Regions from separate parts of the Pantoea sp. SGAir0430 genome, predicted to be linked through region 3. Evidence: riboswitches for the same ligand, from Rfam matches in the RefSeq annotation. Region 3 holds a riboswitch; each other region holds the start of a gene.
The links. Region 3 has a riboswitch for thiamine pyrophosphate ahead of thiM (hydroxyethylthiazole kinase). Riboswitches for the same ligand answer to the same signal wherever they lie in the genome.

Region 1: linked by a shared signal. The riboswitch ahead of E7738_RS20115 (FAD-dependent oxidoreductase) and the one ahead of thiM (hydroxyethylthiazole kinase) in region 3 are both predicted to bind thiamine pyrophosphate.
Region 2: linked by a shared signal. The riboswitch ahead of thiB (thiamine ABC transporter substrate binding subunit) and the one ahead of thiM (hydroxyethylthiazole kinase) in region 3 are both predicted to bind thiamine pyrophosphate.
Region 4: linked by a shared signal. The riboswitch ahead of E7738_RS21125 (LuxE/PaaK family acyltransferase) and the one ahead of thiM (hydroxyethylthiazole kinase) in region 3 are both predicted to bind thiamine pyrophosphate.

What each region holds. Positions count from the first base shown of each region.
Region 1 is NZ_CP039428.1:250,909-254,817, forward strand. It holds gene E7738_RS20105 (thiazole synthase) at 1-728, opposite strand, end outside; gene thiS (sulfur carrier protein ThiS) at 732-929, opposite strand; gene E7738_RS20115 (FAD-dependent oxidoreductase) at 913-1,857, opposite strand; TPP riboswitch at 1,984-2,103, opposite strand; gene E7738_RS20120 (6,7-dimethyl-8-ribityllumazine synthase) at 2,269-2,706, shown strand; gene E7738_RS20125 (hypothetical protein) at 2,877-3,554, shown strand; gene E7738_RS20130 (RES family NAD+ phosphorylase) at 3,547-3,909, shown strand, end outside.
Region 2 is NZ_CP039427.1:2,253,180-2,257,088, reverse strand. It holds gene thiP (thiamine/thiamine pyrophosphate ABC transporter permease ThiP) at 1-1,154, opposite strand, end outside; gene thiB (thiamine ABC transporter substrate binding subunit) at 1,130-2,116, opposite strand; TPP riboswitch at 2,163-2,256, opposite strand; gene sgrR (HTH-type transcriptional regulator SgrR) at 2,327-3,909, opposite strand, start outside.
Region 3 is NZ_CP039427.1:453,662-457,570, reverse strand. It holds gene fbaB (class I fructose-bisphosphate aldolase) at 1-619, opposite strand, end outside; gene thiD (bifunctional hydroxymethylpyrimidine kinase/phosphomethylpyrimidine kinase) at 766-1,566, opposite strand; gene thiM (hydroxyethylthiazole kinase) at 1,563-2,348, opposite strand; TPP riboswitch at 2,382-2,478, opposite strand; gene E7738_RS02225 (hypothetical protein) at 2,824-3,021, shown strand; gene ahpF (alkyl hydroperoxide reductase subunit F) at 3,074-3,909, opposite strand, start outside.
Region 4 is NZ_CP039428.1:445,056-448,964, forward strand. It holds gene E7738_RS21110 (M20 family metallopeptidase) at 1-413, shown strand, start outside; gene E7738_RS21115 (M24 family metallopeptidase) at 410-1,525, shown strand; gene ddpX (D-alanyl-D-alanine dipeptidase) at 1,588-2,130, shown strand; TPP riboswitch at 2,205-2,334, shown strand; gene E7738_RS21125 (LuxE/PaaK family acyltransferase) at 2,403-3,512, shown strand; gene E7738_RS21130 (acyl-CoA reductase) at 3,509-3,909, shown strand, end outside.

The DNA of each region.
Region 1 (3,909 bases), on a different replicon from region 3:
GTTGAGGCCACGGCCATATCACGCTTCTCCATCAGCCCGGCATCGCGCGCGCCCTGCCCGGCGGCGATCGCCTGGCTGAACGCGCGCGCCATCGCCACCGGATCGCCCGCTTTCGCCACGGCGGTATTGAGCAGGATGGCATCGAAGCCCATCTCCATCGCCTGCGCTGCCTGTGACGGCGCGCCGATGCCGGCATCAATGATCAGTGGAATATCGCTGAACCAGGCTCGCATCGCCCGCAGCCCGTCAATATTTCGCAATCCCTGGCCGGAGCCGATGGGCGCGCCCCACGGCATCAGCAGTTCACAGCCGGCGGCCAGCAGTTTTTCACCGACTATCAGATCCTCCGTGGTGTAGGGAAACACCTGGAAGCCGTCGGCGCACAGAATGCGTGCCGCTTCGACCAGCGCGAACGGATCGGGCTGCAGCGTGTCGGCATGACCAATCACTTCCAGCTTGATCCACGGCGTGTTAAACAGCTCGCGCGCCATGTGCGCGGTGGTGACGGCCTCTTTGACCGTGTGGCAGCCAGCGGTATTGGGCAGCACGCGCACATTCAGGCCGGTCAGCAACTCGCGAAACGCCGCGCCCGCCGTGCCTTCGCGGCGCAGGCTGACAGTGATAATTTCGCTGCCGGAGGCAGCGATCGCCTGCTGCAAAATCGCCGGTGAAGGGTAGCCTGCGGTGCCGAGCAGCAAGCGTGACTGCGGCGTGAAATCGTAAAACATCGCTCAGCCTCCCTGCATCGGTGACAGGACTTCCAGCTGCCAGCCTTCCTGCAACTGCAGGCTGGCATACTGACTTTTCGGCACAAAATCGCCATTGCAGGCGGTGGCAACACAGGCCGCATCGATTTGCTGTTCGATCAGCAATTCGCTGAGGCTGGTGGCCTCAGTCCTGATGGTGCGGCCGTTAAGCTGAATATTCATGGCTAACCTCCCCGGACAGGCGCTGCATCAGCTGTTCTGCCATCATTGGTGCCAGCAGAAAACCGTGACGATACATGCCGTTAAGATAAAAAATACCGTTGTGATAGTGGATTTCCGGCAGATTAGCCGGCCATGCCGGACGCAGACCGCTGCCGCTTTCGATGACGCGCGCTTCCGCCAGCGCCGGATGGAGGGTGTAGGCCGCGCTGAGCAGTTCCATCATGGCGCGCGCGCTGATAGCGCTGGCATCGTCGCTTTCGATCATGGTGGCACCGAGCATGAAGTGGCCGTCGCGACGCGGCACCAGATAACAGGGAAAACGCGGATGGAGCAGACGAATCGGCCGGGAAAATGTCACCTCATGACTCTGCAGGATCAGCATTTCCCCACGCACCGCGCGCAGGCCGGAGAGCTGCGCTCTGGCATGGATACCGCGACAGTCGATGATCCGGCCCGATGGCTGGCGCGCATCAAAGCGGACACCGCGCTGCAGCAGTTTGTCACGCAGTTCAGCCAGCGCACGGCGCGGATCGAGATGTGCTTCGCGCGGGAAAAACAGTCCGCGCGCAAACCGGTTTTCCAGCGCCGGTTCAAGCGACGCCGGATCAACCCATTGATGCGCCGTCGTCATGCGCGCGAAGCGGTTTAACTCCGGGTTATCACGCGGCGGTGCCAGCACTAACGTACCCTGATGCACCACGCTGCTGAAGCGCGTTTGCCACCAGGCCGCAGCATGCTGGCCGAGGGTAATCACCTCCGCTGGCGCGCTTTCTGCTTCACACCACGGCGCCAGCATGCCACCGGCAAACCACGAGGCAGGCTGACGCGCTTCATCATCAATGACCTCGACGGTTTCGCCGCGCTCAGCCAGTAGCGTGGCAACACAAAGCCCGGACACGCCGCTACCGAGCACGCTCCAGCGGCTCATGAACAACGTTCCGGTAAATAATCTGGGAAATTCACATCGGCCTCTCAGTGATAACTGAGACCCGCAGATACAGGTGAAGGGAATCGACGCCAGCGATCGGGCTCGCCTTTGCGCCAGACGGCTTTGCACATGAGCCGTCAGTCTTCCTACGCCAGTATCAACTGGGTCAGGTTCAAAGGGTCGCTAAGCCGCGCAGTGCGCTATTAGCCTCTCAGTCTCTCAGGCGAGACTCCCCCGACGCGTCTATTTGTATTGCAGGCGCTGGCTGGCGTCAAGCAGCACGTTAACCGCACTGCCCGCGTTGTGGATCAAAATTGCAACATATGGTATACCAAACGGATAGTGGGCAGATGATAAAAAAGACTTTTTTATTATTCACTTATAAATTTTTCAGCTAATCATGGAAGCATTATGAATAAGTTTCGTGTGGCTTTTATCAAAGCAGGATGGCATCAGGCGATCGTGAACAACGCGCTGGTGGGATTTGAGCAGGAACTGGCAGAACAAGGCGTCGAAAATACATTAACAAGCTATGACGTACCCGGCGCGTTCGAAATGCCGCTGCTGGCTAAACGCCTGGCCGAAACCGGCAAATTTGATGCGATTGTCTGCGCCGCGCTGGTGGTCGACGGTGGCATCTATCGCCATGACTTTGTCGCTCAGGCCGTCGTCGATGGCCTGATGAATGTGCAGCTCGCCACCAATGTTCCGGTGTTTTCGGTATCACTCACTCCGCACAATTTTCAGCCGGTCGACGCGATTGAAGCGTTCTATACCGAACATTTTATTAAAAAAGGCAAAGAAGCCGCCCGCGCCGCCCTGATGATTCATCAGCTACAGATCGACTAACCTCAAACGGATTGTTAGCTTTTCCCACTTTTAACAATCCGTTTCCTGCAGTGTGCTCCCTCTTACCTCTCGCCTCTTGCTTACTTAAAGCAGCACCGTCAATGCCATTGCAAGTTATTCGGGATATCTTTAAAATCAGATAACCTAAATAACCTTGCGGGAGTTAACTGATGGTTAGCGATAAAGATCACACCGGAGTTTCTGCACTGACAGGTACCCCGCAGGAGATTCAGGGTCGGCTGTCAAAATCACATGCCAGTCACGTTGTTGCCATTACTTTCGACCATCCAGGCGATGCGCTGACGCTGCGCAACCTGTCAGAAAATCTTTCCGCAATCGCTTCATCCATGTTTGCAATTTTTCAGCAGCGGCAGCGGCAGGAATCGCTGGAGCAACTGGCCAGTGCGATGTTACCGCGCGTGCCAGCTTCGCCTCATTTACTCAAAGAAGCGGCGATGTTACTAGAGGCGCGCAATGCCGTGCTGGAGAGCGGAAACTGGCTCAGCGCCGCAGAAGTGGCGCAACTGGCAGGGTTGAGTTCCACAAATCCGAGCGCTCAGCCGAATAAATGGAAAAAAAGCGGCCAGATATTTGCCATCAATCACAATGGGATAGATTATTTCCCCGATTATGGCCTGGATCGCGACACGCATTTTCGCCCGGTTAAACCACTGGCTCAAATCCTCAGGATTTTTGCCGGACACAAAGACAGTTGGGCTATCGCATTGTGGTTTCTGTCGAATAACAGTTTCCTTGCGGGCAAACGGCCACAGGATCTACTGCTAACCGAAGCGCAACGCGTCATCGACGCCGCTCTGGATGAAATGGAAGGAATAACGCATGGATAAGCGCAGCACTGCGGCGCAACCTGATGATTTATCAACTCTGCCTGTTATTACTGCCGAAGAAGGTGCGCCATTGCCAGGCGCTTTACTTCAGCTGTCATTTATTACGCTTTCAGCAGGAAGCATTCTGCACCGGGTCCATCTGTCGCATTATGCCGCCAACCAGTTCAATCCCGGAGTGAAAGGGAATGCCCGCTTCAGTCCAATAAAAACCAGACATGGGCAGCCAATACCGACCCTTTACGGCGGTTCGACCAGAGACTGCGCATTAATGGAAACGGTATTTCATGACGTGCCTTTCGCACCCGGTCTTAAGACACTGGATAAGAAAAAATTACATTATCAACTTCACTCCTGT
Region 2 (3,909 bases), 1.8 Mb from region 3:
ACGATGCCCGGCATCGCCAGAATCAGCATCCCGCTGAGTTCCATGGCCTGCGCGGCGAAGCGCTGCTGACGCTGGCGCAGTTCGCGACTGCTCCACAGCAGCATCATGGTCAGCAGCACGCACAGCACACCGGCACCGAGTGCGATACGCAGCGACGTCCACGTGGCCTGCCACAGCGCGGGCTGTTGCAGCGCGCCGGCAATGCCGCCGCGTAAGCCGTCGACCAGCACCGCCGCCAGCGGTGGCAGCAGTAACAGCAGCGCCAGCGTAATCAGCAGCGTATCCGCGACGCGTGCGCGCCAGGAATCCTGCGGATCGCGCCAGCCGCGCACCGTCTGGCTACCGGCCGGAATCGCTTTACTGAAGCGCTGGCTAAGCAGCACCAGCAGCAGACAGCAGCCGAGCTGCAACAGTGCCAGCAGCGCGGCGCGGCCGGGATCGTAATCAAAGCTAAGCGCCTGATAAATGGCCAGCTCCAGCGTGGTGGCCTGCGGACCGCCGCCCAGTGCCAGCACGGTGGCAAAACTGGCGAAGCACAGCATAAAGATCAGCGCTGCCGTTGGCAGCAGCGGACGGCGCAGCCACGGCCACTCCAGCAGGCGAAACAGCGACCAGCCGCGCAGACCGAGCTGAGCCGCCAGCTGGCGCTGCTCGCCAGGAATGCTCTCCAGCGCCTGCAGCAGCATGCGCGTCGCCAGCGGCAGATTGAAAAACACGTGCGCCAGCAAAATGCCCTGCAGGCCATAGGGCGAGAAGTGATAGTCGATACCGACTGTGGCACACAGCTGCGCCAGCCAGCCGCTGCGCCCATAGACGCTCAGCAGACCGAATACGGCGACCAGCACCGGCAGCACCAGCGTCATGGCGCACAGGCGCAACAGCAGGGTGCGGCCGGTAAAACGGCGGCGATAGAGCGCGCGGGCCAGCAGAATGGCTGGCAGCACCGAGAGCAGCGCTGACAGCAGCGCCTGTTCAAAGGAGAACGCCAGCACATGGTGCAGATAGCTATCGCTGAGCAGCGCGCGCCAGTCGGTGGCCGGCGCGGCGAGCAGCAGGGCACCGAGCGCCAGCAGCGCGACCGCACACAATAGCAGTGCGCTAAGCGCTCCGGGCAGCAGCCAGCCGGGCATCAGCGGCTGACGGCGCGCTGCCACGCACTAATCCACGCCGCGCGATGGTCAGCCACCTCTGTCGGGGTGTATTGCAGCGCATTCGCGGGCACCGGTAACGCCTGATAACCGGCGGGTAAATCGCTTTTGATCACCGGATACATCCAGTTGCCGGTAGGAATGGTGCTCTGAAACGCTGGCGACACCATAAACTGCATGAATTGCTGCGCCAGCTGCGGCTGTTTGCTGCTGGCGAGTTGCGCGCCCACTTCTACCTGCAGATAGTGGCCTTCGCTGAACGGCGCGGCGGCGTAGTTATCCTTTTTCTCTTCAATAATGTGGTAAGCCGGCGAGGTGGTGTAGCTCAGCACCAGATCGCTTTCGCCTTTGAGGAACAGACCATAAGCTTCGCTCCAGCCTTTGGTGACGGTCACGGTTTTGCTGGCCAGCTTCTGCCAGGCCGCCGGCGCATCATCGCCGTACACTTTCTGCATCCACAGCAGCAGACCGAGCCCCGGCGTGCTGGTGCGCGGATCTTCATAAATCACCCGCCATTTTTCCGGGCTTTCGACCAGCTCCTTCAGGCTGTGCGGCGGATTCTTCAGCTTGTTTTTGTCGTAAACGAACGCAAAGTAGCCGTAATCAAACGGGATAAAAGTGTCACTGTGCCAGCCGTCCGGCAGCTGTAGTGCACGAGTATCCACCGTGCTTTTGCTGAACAGGCCGGTTTTTTCCGCCGCCTGAATCAGGTTGTTGTCCAGCCCCAGCACCACGTCGGCCTTGCTGTTCTTTCCTTCCATGCGCAGGCGATTAAGCAGCGATACGCCATCTTCCAGCGCCACATAGTTCAGCTCACAGCCGCACCGGGCCTCAAAGGCTTTTTTCACTGCAGGACCGGGGCCCCAGTCGGCGGCGAACGAGTCGTAGGTATACACGGTGAGGACGGGTTTGGCCGCCAGAGCCGGCGCAGCGATCAGCAGCAACAGGGGCAGAACTTTATTTAACACTTTGCGTTCCTTAAGGGGAAGGTAAGGTTGCGTCGCAAAGGATCTGAGGGCGGAGCATCTCAAATCCCTACGCCGGTACGAGCCGGATCAGGTTCGACGGGTCTCTCTCAGCCAGTTAACCGGCACCCCGTTGAGAACGACATATTCTAGACATTTACATGACAACGCGAAAGGTTCACCTGCCGGTCGTGTTGTCTCATGCTGCCCTTTTTACAGCTCCGGCGGGGCGAACCAGGCGGACTTGAAGTCAAACCAGCCGAGCGTGTTCAGCCGCACGCCACGCATGCTGCGCTGGCCCTCCAGCAGCAGCCAGTGATGAAACAGCGGATGCAGATAGTCGCTGTTTACCAGCTGTTTGCTCCACTCCGCCAGCGGCAGCGCTTTCTCACGCCAGCGCGCGGCGTCGGCCTGCCAGTCCAGCGGGATACAGTGATGCATCAGCGGTAGCTCGTAGAGCTGAGCGAACAGGGCGTAGTCGAGCGGCAGGGTAAAGTTGACGCTGCCCAGCCAGATGTCACTCTCGCCCGCGCCGTCGAACCAGCTTTCGTAGCTCACTTCGCGGGTAATCAGCTCGACGCCCTGCTGCGCCAGCAGCGGCCGTAGCGCATTGGCGATGCCCTCGTGTTCGACGTGGTGGCTGTACCAGCTGAGCGTCAGCTGGGTCACGCCGTCGGGCTTGTGGGCTGGGGTGATATCGCGCCGATGGTGCCAGCGCGGCAGCAGACCATAAGCCGGGAACCAGTAGCGCTGATAGCCGACGCCGGCATGATTGAGCAGCGCGATAGGGTTAAGCAGATCGCTCACCCAGCGGCGGAAACCGGCATCGCGCCCGCGTTCAGAGCGCTGATCGAACAGCAGAAAATAGCAGCCCTCTTCGAGACGACTCTCTTCCGATTTTTCGTCGTCGTTTTCGCCTTCCAGTTTTACACCGGCGTAGACCAGCTCATCGCTGATCTCCGGCAGCACCCAGATCGAGACATCATCAATCAGCGCGCGGTAGCCGAAGTAGTCATCAAACGCGGCGATTTTCAGCTGGGTTTGCTGATTGCGCACCACGCTGTACGGACCGGTGCCAATGGGCTGACGGGCGAAGTGGCGCAGCGTCGGCCACTCACGCGGCAGAATCATGGCGCTGACGCTGGCCAGCAGCCACGGCAGCCAGCAGTCCGGCTGGCTGAGATGGATATCCAGCGTCCACGGCGCCGGCGAGTGCAGTTGGTCGATATGCGAAAACAGCGGCTGGCTGCGCACCCGTTCCAGCGAGGCGATGACATCCTCCATCTCCAGCTCGCGACCATGATGAAAGCGGATTGCCGGCCGCAGGAAGAAGCGCCAGTGCAGCGGAGAGGTTTGCTGCCAGTGATGGGCAATGTCGGCGGCGATTTCCCCCTTTTCCTCATTTATACGCGTCAGGCCGCTGAATATCTGTCGCGCCAGATGGGTTTCTGAACGGCGCAGCGGCGAGCCGGGCAGCAGGTTAGGCAGGGGCCGGTAGTAGAGCACGCGCAGAATATGCTTGCCCTGGCGAAAGCTGCGGCCAAGGTGCGCGGCAATCATCTGCCGCACCTGGTTTTTATCGCCCACCAGCTGCACCAACTGGTCGATGCGATCCTGCTCCAGCAGGTCTTCGGCGCGCTGCTGCTGTAGCGCCAGTCCGGTATAGCAGAAGCTCAGCAGCGAGCGTTTACCGCGACCGGCTTCAGCCTGCCAGATCAGCCAGCCCGCCGCCTGCATGGCGTTCAGCAGGTTACGCATGTGGCGGCGTGAGCAGTGCAGCAGTTCAGCCAGCTCGC
Region 3 (3,909 bases):
AATCGTTGTTGCGCAGATAAGCCCACAGCACCGTCACCATGCCCAGCTCGTGCGCGCGCTCGAAGGCCGCTGCAATTTCCTCGATCTGCCGGCGTGACTGCTCAGAACCAAAATAGATGGTGGCGCCGACCGCAACCGCGCCCATGTTGAACGCCTGCTCGACGCTGGCGTAGAGCGTCTGGTCATACTGCGTGGGATAGCTCAGGGTTTCGTTATGGTTCAGCTTGACCATAAACGGGATGCGGTGCGCGTAGCGACGTGACACGGAGGCCAGCACGCCATAGGTTGATGCCACACAGTTACAGCCGGCTTCAATCGCCAGCTCGACGATATTCTTCGGGTCGAAATAGGCCGGATTGGCAGCGAACGAGGCGCCAGCAGAGTGTTCCACGCCCTGATCCACCGGCAGAATCGACAGATAGCCGGTACCCGCCAGACGGCCGGTGTTGTAGAGCGTCTGCATATTGCGCAGTACCGCAGGAGAACGATTGTTATCAATCATCACGCGATCGACATAATCCGCGCCCGGCAAATAAAGGCTGTCCGCTGGAATGGTCATGCAGCGATGTTGAAGAAGCGTATCCGCCTCTTTACCCAATAACTGTACGATGTCCGTCATGTTCGCTCCTGATAAATGGCTGGAAAAGAACCGGCACCTGCCGATTCGCCCCCACAGCCTGGACCGAAACGCGCCAGGCTGGCAAATTGCTGACTCCATTTTTCAGACGGATACGCAGTGAAAAAGCGGCAATCTGGCGTTACGCCCTACCACCACTGATGGAAATGATGCACCGGCCCAATGCCGTGGCCGACCTCCAGCGAATCGGCGTGTAGCAGCGCCTGCTGCAGCCAGGCCTTGGCCTCCGCTACGGTGCCCGCCCAGTCCGCATGGCGCGGTCGCAATGCCGCCAGCGCCGCCGACAGCGTACAGCCAGTGCCGTGCGTATGACGGGTGTTAACGCGCGGTGCGGTAAAGCGCTGGCGGCCGGCGTGGGTGATCAGCCAGTCCGGGCTTTCCGCATCGCTGAGATGACCGCCCTTCATCAGCACCGCTTCGCAGCCCAGTTCCAGCAGCGCATCGCCCTGCTGCAGCATACTCGCCTCGTCCTGCGCCATGCGGCAACCCAGCAGCGCCGCGGCTTCCGGCAGATTGGGCGTGATCAGCGATACCTGCGGCAGCAGCAGTTCACGAATGCTGGCTACCGCATCGTGCGACAGCAGCGCATCGCCGCTTTTGGCAATCATCACCGTATCCAGCACCACAAACGGCAGGCTGGCGCGTTTCAGCTTCTCTGCCACCACCTCAACGATCGCCGTCTCCGCCAGCATACCGATTTTGGCGGCGTCAATGCGCACGTCGTTCAGCACCGAGTCGAGTTGCGCCGCGACAAATGCCGGTTCGATGCGATACACCGACTGCACGCCGCGGGTGTTCTGTGCCACCAGCGCGGTAATCACGCTGGTGCCGTACGCGCCGAGCGCGGAAAACGCTTTCAGATCCGCCTGGATACCCGCGCCACCGCTGGGATCGGTGCCGGCAATGGTCAATGCATTGATGCGTTTCATGCCGCCACCTCCAGCGTCCACAGCGCATCGAGAAAAGCGGCGACGAAGCTGCCCGGCCCTGCCACGCTGCGCGCGGCCTGCTCTCCCGCCAGTGACATTACGCGGCAGGCCGCTGCCACGTGCTGGATGCGCTCGCCCGGCAGGCTGCTGCACGCCGCGACTACGGCGGATAGCGCACAACCGGTGCCGACCACGCGCGTCATTAGCGGGCTGCCGCCGGGTATTGCCAGCGTCTGGCGGCCATCGGTGACGTAATCGACTTCGCCGGTTACCGCGACGATAGTGGTGCAGCGTTGCGCCAGCTGCTGCGCAGCGTTCAGTGCGGCATCGGCCTGATGCGCGCTATCCACACCGCGTCCACCTGTGCCCTGGTGGGCTAAGGCGAGAATTTCTGAAGCGTTGCCGCGAATGGCCGCCGGTCGCAGGCTCAGCAGCTGCTGACAGAATTCCGTACGCAGGGTTAGCGCGCCTACCGCCACCGGATCGAGCGTCCACGGTGTGCCGGCCTGGTTAGCGGCCTGTACCGCCGCCAGCATCGCATCGCGGCGCTCACGGGTTAACGTACCGACGTTGATCAGCAGCGCATCGGCAAAACCGGCAAACTGCGCCGCTTCATCGCCATCAATCACCATCGCGGGCGAAGCCTGCAGTGCCAGCAGCACGTTGGCGGTAAAGGTTTGCACCACGTCGTTGGTCATACAGTGCACCAGCGGTGCCTGCTGCCGCAGCAGTTGCAGAGAGTGCGCGAGTTGCGCCGGGGAAAGAGGGTCAGGCTGTGTCATAAGGCTCCCAACCGGCAATCAGGAAGGCGAATGCGGTCAGGCATCTGACTTCCCTACGCTGGCATTATCCAGATCAGGTATTACGGGTATTTCTCAGCCTTCACAAAGAAGGGCACCCCGAGTCATGCACGTCCGTGTCAGACGTGCCTTCACAGCATAAAGGGTCAGCTTAAAGTTGTAAATCCTGCGGCGGGTGCGCTTTATTTGCCGGACAACGATGAGCAAAAATACGTGCGCCATCAATTTTCATGATTTTTTGATCATCAGGAAAATACAAACAAATCGATGGAGATCAATTTCCCCAAAATACCGAAAATTCATAAGGATAGTTAATTTAATCTGCCGGGGCAGTAGGCGGGAAATAAAGAGGAGAAAGCGCGCAACTTGATTAATATCAAACCGGCCGGCGGCGTAACACGGCCTAATTCCCTTCCGGATTTGAAGACCGCTGTTTCACCTTCACCCGGAATCGCTAATGACTTTATTCAGTTTTCTTCCGCACGCGCACCACTGGCACAATATCACCATTTCCCGTCAAGGCGCCGTTGCCCCCGGCGGCCGTTACCGGTACTCCACGTACCTCGAAGCCGAATGCAAACGCTGCGGCGAGCGCATCCATAAAATTTATTATCGCGATATCAGCGATGAACAGGCGCGTCGCTGGCTGGGATAAAAAAAAGCCCCGCAACACAGGTTGCAGGGCGCTTGCGTGGCTATCGCAAAACTTATTCAGCCGGTTTGGTGCGGATCAGGTAATCAAACGCGCTCAGTGACGCTTTGGCCCCTTCCCCGCTGGCAATGATGATCTGCTTGTACGGCACCGTGGTGCAGTCGCCGGCGGCAAATACGCCTTTCAGGCTGGTTTCGCCTTTGGCGTCGATCAGGATCTCGCCCATGCGGTTGCGCTCTACCGCGCCTTCCAGCCAGTTGGTGTTAGGCAGCAGACCAATCTGGACGAAGATACCGCTCAGCGCCAGTTCGTGGCTGGTCTGGTTATTGCGGTCGATGTAGGTCAGACCGGTAACTTTACTGCCGTCGCCTTTCACTTCGGTGGTCTGCGCGTTGAGGATCACATCGACGTTTTTCAGGCTGCGCAGTTTATCCTGCAGCACTTTATCGGCGCGCATTTCGCTGGCGAACTCCAGCAGCGTGACGTGCTCGACAATACCGGCCAGATCGATGGCCGCTTCAACGCCGGAGTTACCGCCGCCGATCACCGCCGTGCGTTTGCCTTTAAACAGCGGGCCGTCACAGTGCGGGCAGTAGGTTACACCTTTGGTGCGATACTGCTCTTCGCCCGGAACGCCCATGTTGCGCCAGCGTGCGCCGGTAGCAATGATGATGCTGCGTGATTTCAGCACTGCGCCGGAAGCGGTTTCGATGGCGTGCAGGCCACCCTCTTTGGCTGCCGGAATCAGCTTGATGGCGCTCTGGGTGTCGATCACGTCCACGTCATAGTCATCAACGTGCGCACGCAGGGAACCGGCGAGCTTGGCCCCTTCGGTTTTCGGCACGGAGATGTAGTTTTCAATGTCAACGGTGTCCAGCACCTGGCCGCCAA
Region 4 (3,909 bases), on a different replicon from region 3:
GGCAAACGGTGGACGGCGTGCTGGCCGATCTGCAGGCCCTGCTGGATGCACTGTGCCAGCGCTATCCGGGCCTGCAGGTGCAGCTGTTTGATGACGGCCTGCGCGATAAACCCACCATGCTGCCGTTTGAGGTGTCGCCGGAATCGCCAATCGTTAAAGCGGTCAATCGCGGCTGGCAGACTGTGCGCGGCACGCCGCAGCCTACCGGGGTGATCACGCCGCCCGCCTTCTACGGTACCGATGCGGCGCACCTGTATCAGCATGCGGGCATGGAGGGCATCGTGTGCGGGCCCGGCGGCAAGTACAACACCATGCCGGACGAGCGCGTTGAGATCAGTGAATTTCTCGATATGGTGCGTATCTATCTGCTGGCGATCCTCGACATCTGCCAGCCGGTTGAACCGGCGTCATGATCGCCGACGCGCTGTCACGGCTGCGCAGCGCCATGCGCGCCGCCGACATTGAGGTGATGCTGATCGATCATGGCGAACTGCTGGCATGGTTAACCGGTTATACCGTGTCGGAAACGCGTTATCGTGCCTGTCTGGTGCCGTTGCAGGACGAACCGTGGATGGTGCTGCGCCAGCTGGATGTCGCGCCGTGCCGCGCGCAGTCACCGCAGCTGGCGATTGACGCGTACCGTGATGAAGACGATCCGTGGCTGGCGGTGGCGCAAAGCCTGACGCGGCGCGGCTATCAGCGGGCGCGGCTGGGCGCGGATTATGCATCCTACGGCATGACGGTGCATAGCTGGCAGCAGCTGGCGCGCCATCTGCCCGGGGTGCGCTGGTGTGATGTCAGCGGTCTCAGCGACCGGCTGCGCAGCGTCAAATTTCAGGCTGAAATCGCCAGCTTACGCCAGGCCGCCGGCATTGCCGATGCCACGCTTGCCCAGCTGAGTGCGCAGGTGCAGGGCGGCTGGCGCGTGCGTGATGTCGCCGCGCTGGCGGCGGCACAATTTCTGCGGCTCGGTGCTGACAGCGGTGAAACCGGACCGATTGTTATCGCCAGCGGCGACAGCGGATTTTTACATGCCAGCGGCCATGAGCAGCGTCTGCAAGCGGGCGATGTACTGCACGTTGAGCTGATCCCTAAAGTGCGGCACTACAGCGCGCGCCTGATGCGTCCGCTGATTGTCGGTGAAATCTCTGCGGCGCGCGCGGCGCTGGCACAACAGCTGATCGCCATTCAGGATCGCCAGCTGCAGGCGATGAAGCCGGGCGTTGCGGCCTGTACGGTGGATGCCGTCGCGCGTGAGGCGGTGCTCAGCGCCGGGCTGCGTGAGGATTACAGCAACATCACCGGTTATGCGCTGGGCCTGTATACGCGCACCCCGCGTCCGAGCGATTTCAGCTGCTGTTTTCATCCTCAGGCGCCGTGGTTACTGGAGGAAAACATGGTATTTCACATGTATATTTCAGCGCAGGGCCTCGCCTTCAGTGAAACCGTGCGCGTCACGGCACAGGGCGCAGAGCGACTCACCACGCTGCCGCGCCAGCCCTTTACGCTGCCGGCTAACAATTAACAGGATGATGTACAGTGCAGGACGTTGAATTAATCGATTTGGCTGCCACCTTGCCGGGCCTGATGTTTGATCTGAAGTACGCCACCGCCGATAACATCGCCGGGTATGCCATTTATCGCGACGCGCAGGCGCTGCTGCATCCGGATGCCGCCGCCGCGCTGCGCCGCAGCAGCGACATCGCCCGGCTGGCGGGATTTCGCCTGCTGGTGCTGGACGCGTATCGTCCGCAGCAGGCGCAGTGGCACTTGTGGGATGCCTGTCCGGACGCGGATTATGTGGTGCCACCGGCGCGGGGCTCGAATCACAGCCGCGGCGTGGCGATCGATGTGACGCTGATGGATGAGGCGGGCAACATTCTGGAGATGGGGACCGGGTTTGACGACATGTCTGCTGAGTCGCACCCGTTCCATCCCAACGTGCCGCAGCAGGCGCAGCGCCATCGCCTGTTGCTGAACGCCATCATGCTCGGCGGCGGTTTTGTCGGCATGCCCACCGAATGGTGGCACTTTGAACTGCCGGATGCGCAAAACTATCCGCTGCTCAGCGATCGCTTTGCCTGCGTCAGTCGGGCTGATCGCGCTCCTGTGAGTGATATTGCGCGTTAATAATCGCGTTGCTGAAGCGGGGGGTTCTGCGCCTTCCCGCCTTGACACGCCCTCCGTTCCGACCCCAGAATGCAGCTTGTTCCAAGGGGTGCCCTGTTAGAGGGCTGAGATTCTACCCGCGCGGCTGTCACGGCCGGCAACGTAGTGACCCTCTGAACCTGATCCGGCTAATACCGGCGTAGGGATGTGGAACCGGGGTCACTGCACGCCCTCATTCCCTCTTTGCGCCTTTCTGCGAATCCTGCGCATTTCTCAGGCCCTGGCTGGCCGTTATGCCGCAGTCCAAAGAGGGCACCTTCATGACCGAAGCGTCAATCATTGCCGCGCTGCTGGCGTTTATGCAGCGCGAAGAAACCACCGAAGCGGATTTCAACCAGCTGGCGCTGCAGCTGTTCGCGTGGCAATTCGAACACAATCTCCCATACGCCCGTTTCGCCCGCCAGCGCGGCCGTACGCCGCTGACGGTCAAACAGTGGCGGCAGATTCCGGCGGTGCCGATTACGGCGTTTAAAGATCTGACGCTGAGCTGCCGTCCGGTGGCGGAGATTCCCCACATCTTTATGACCAGCGGCACCACGGGGACCGGCCGGGGGCGCAGCTATCACCCGACGCTGGCGGTTTACGATCGCTCGATGCTGATCAATTTTCGCCAGCGCTTTATGGCCGGATATCCGCGCCTGCCGATGGCGATCCTGTTTCCGCACAGCAACGAGCTGCCGCACTCTTCGCTGGCCCATTATCTGACGCTGGCGATGCAAGAATGTGGCACGCCAGACAGCGAAGTGATGGTTGATGCGCAGGGGCTGAAACTGCCGCGTCTGATCGCCGTACTGGAGCAGGTGCAGGCCAGCGGCCAACCCTATGCCCTGCTGGGTGCCAGCTACAGTTTTGTCCATCTGCTGGACGAACTGGCGCGTCAGCAGCGGCGTTTCAGGCTGCCGCCGGGCAGCCGCATCCTTGACACCGGGGGTTTTAAGGGCCAGTCGCGTGAAGTTGCGGCGGAAGCGTTTTATAGCGCGCTGCAGCAGACGCTCGGCGTGCCGCGTTCGCACTGCATCAATATGTACGGCATGACTGAACTCAGCACGCAGTTTTACGATTCCGGCAATGAAATCTGCCCGCCGGTGAAATCCGGACCGCACTGGATCCGCACGCGCGTGGTTAATCCGCTGACCGGTGCGGACGTGCCGGAAGGTGAGACAGGCGTACTGGTGCATCACGATCTCGCCCATTTCAATTCTGTTTCCGCGATTCTGACCGAAGATGCCGGCGTGATGGTGCCCGGCGGGTTTCAGCTGCTGGGGCGCGTCGCGGGCGCGGATGCCAAAGGCTGCTCGCTGGCGATGGAATCGTTTCTCGCTGCCGCGCAGGCACAGGCATGAAAGTGTATGCTGGCCATCTGCCGGGCATCCGCCACAGCGAGGTAACGTGGCACAGCCTGCACTTTGGCCAGCAGGGCAGCGCGCTGGAAGTGTGCGTGCCGGTGCTGTCCGAGGCGCAGATTGCCACGCTGGCGGCCAGCGTTCGCGATAACGCGCGCCGCTACCTGCACACCCTGAGCGTAGCGCGCATTACCGCGTTGATTGATGAAGCCATCGCGCGCCTGCTTAACCGTTCGCACCCGTTGCGCCAGCAGGCGGAGCGGTTGCTGCCGCTGGTTACCGGCTATGACGCCGGGATGCTGCGGCTCGGTTTAACCGGCTATCTCAAAACCTTTCGTGAACCGCAGCTGCGGCGTTTTCTGGCGGAGGATTTCGGCAACGTGCAGATGCTGGACGA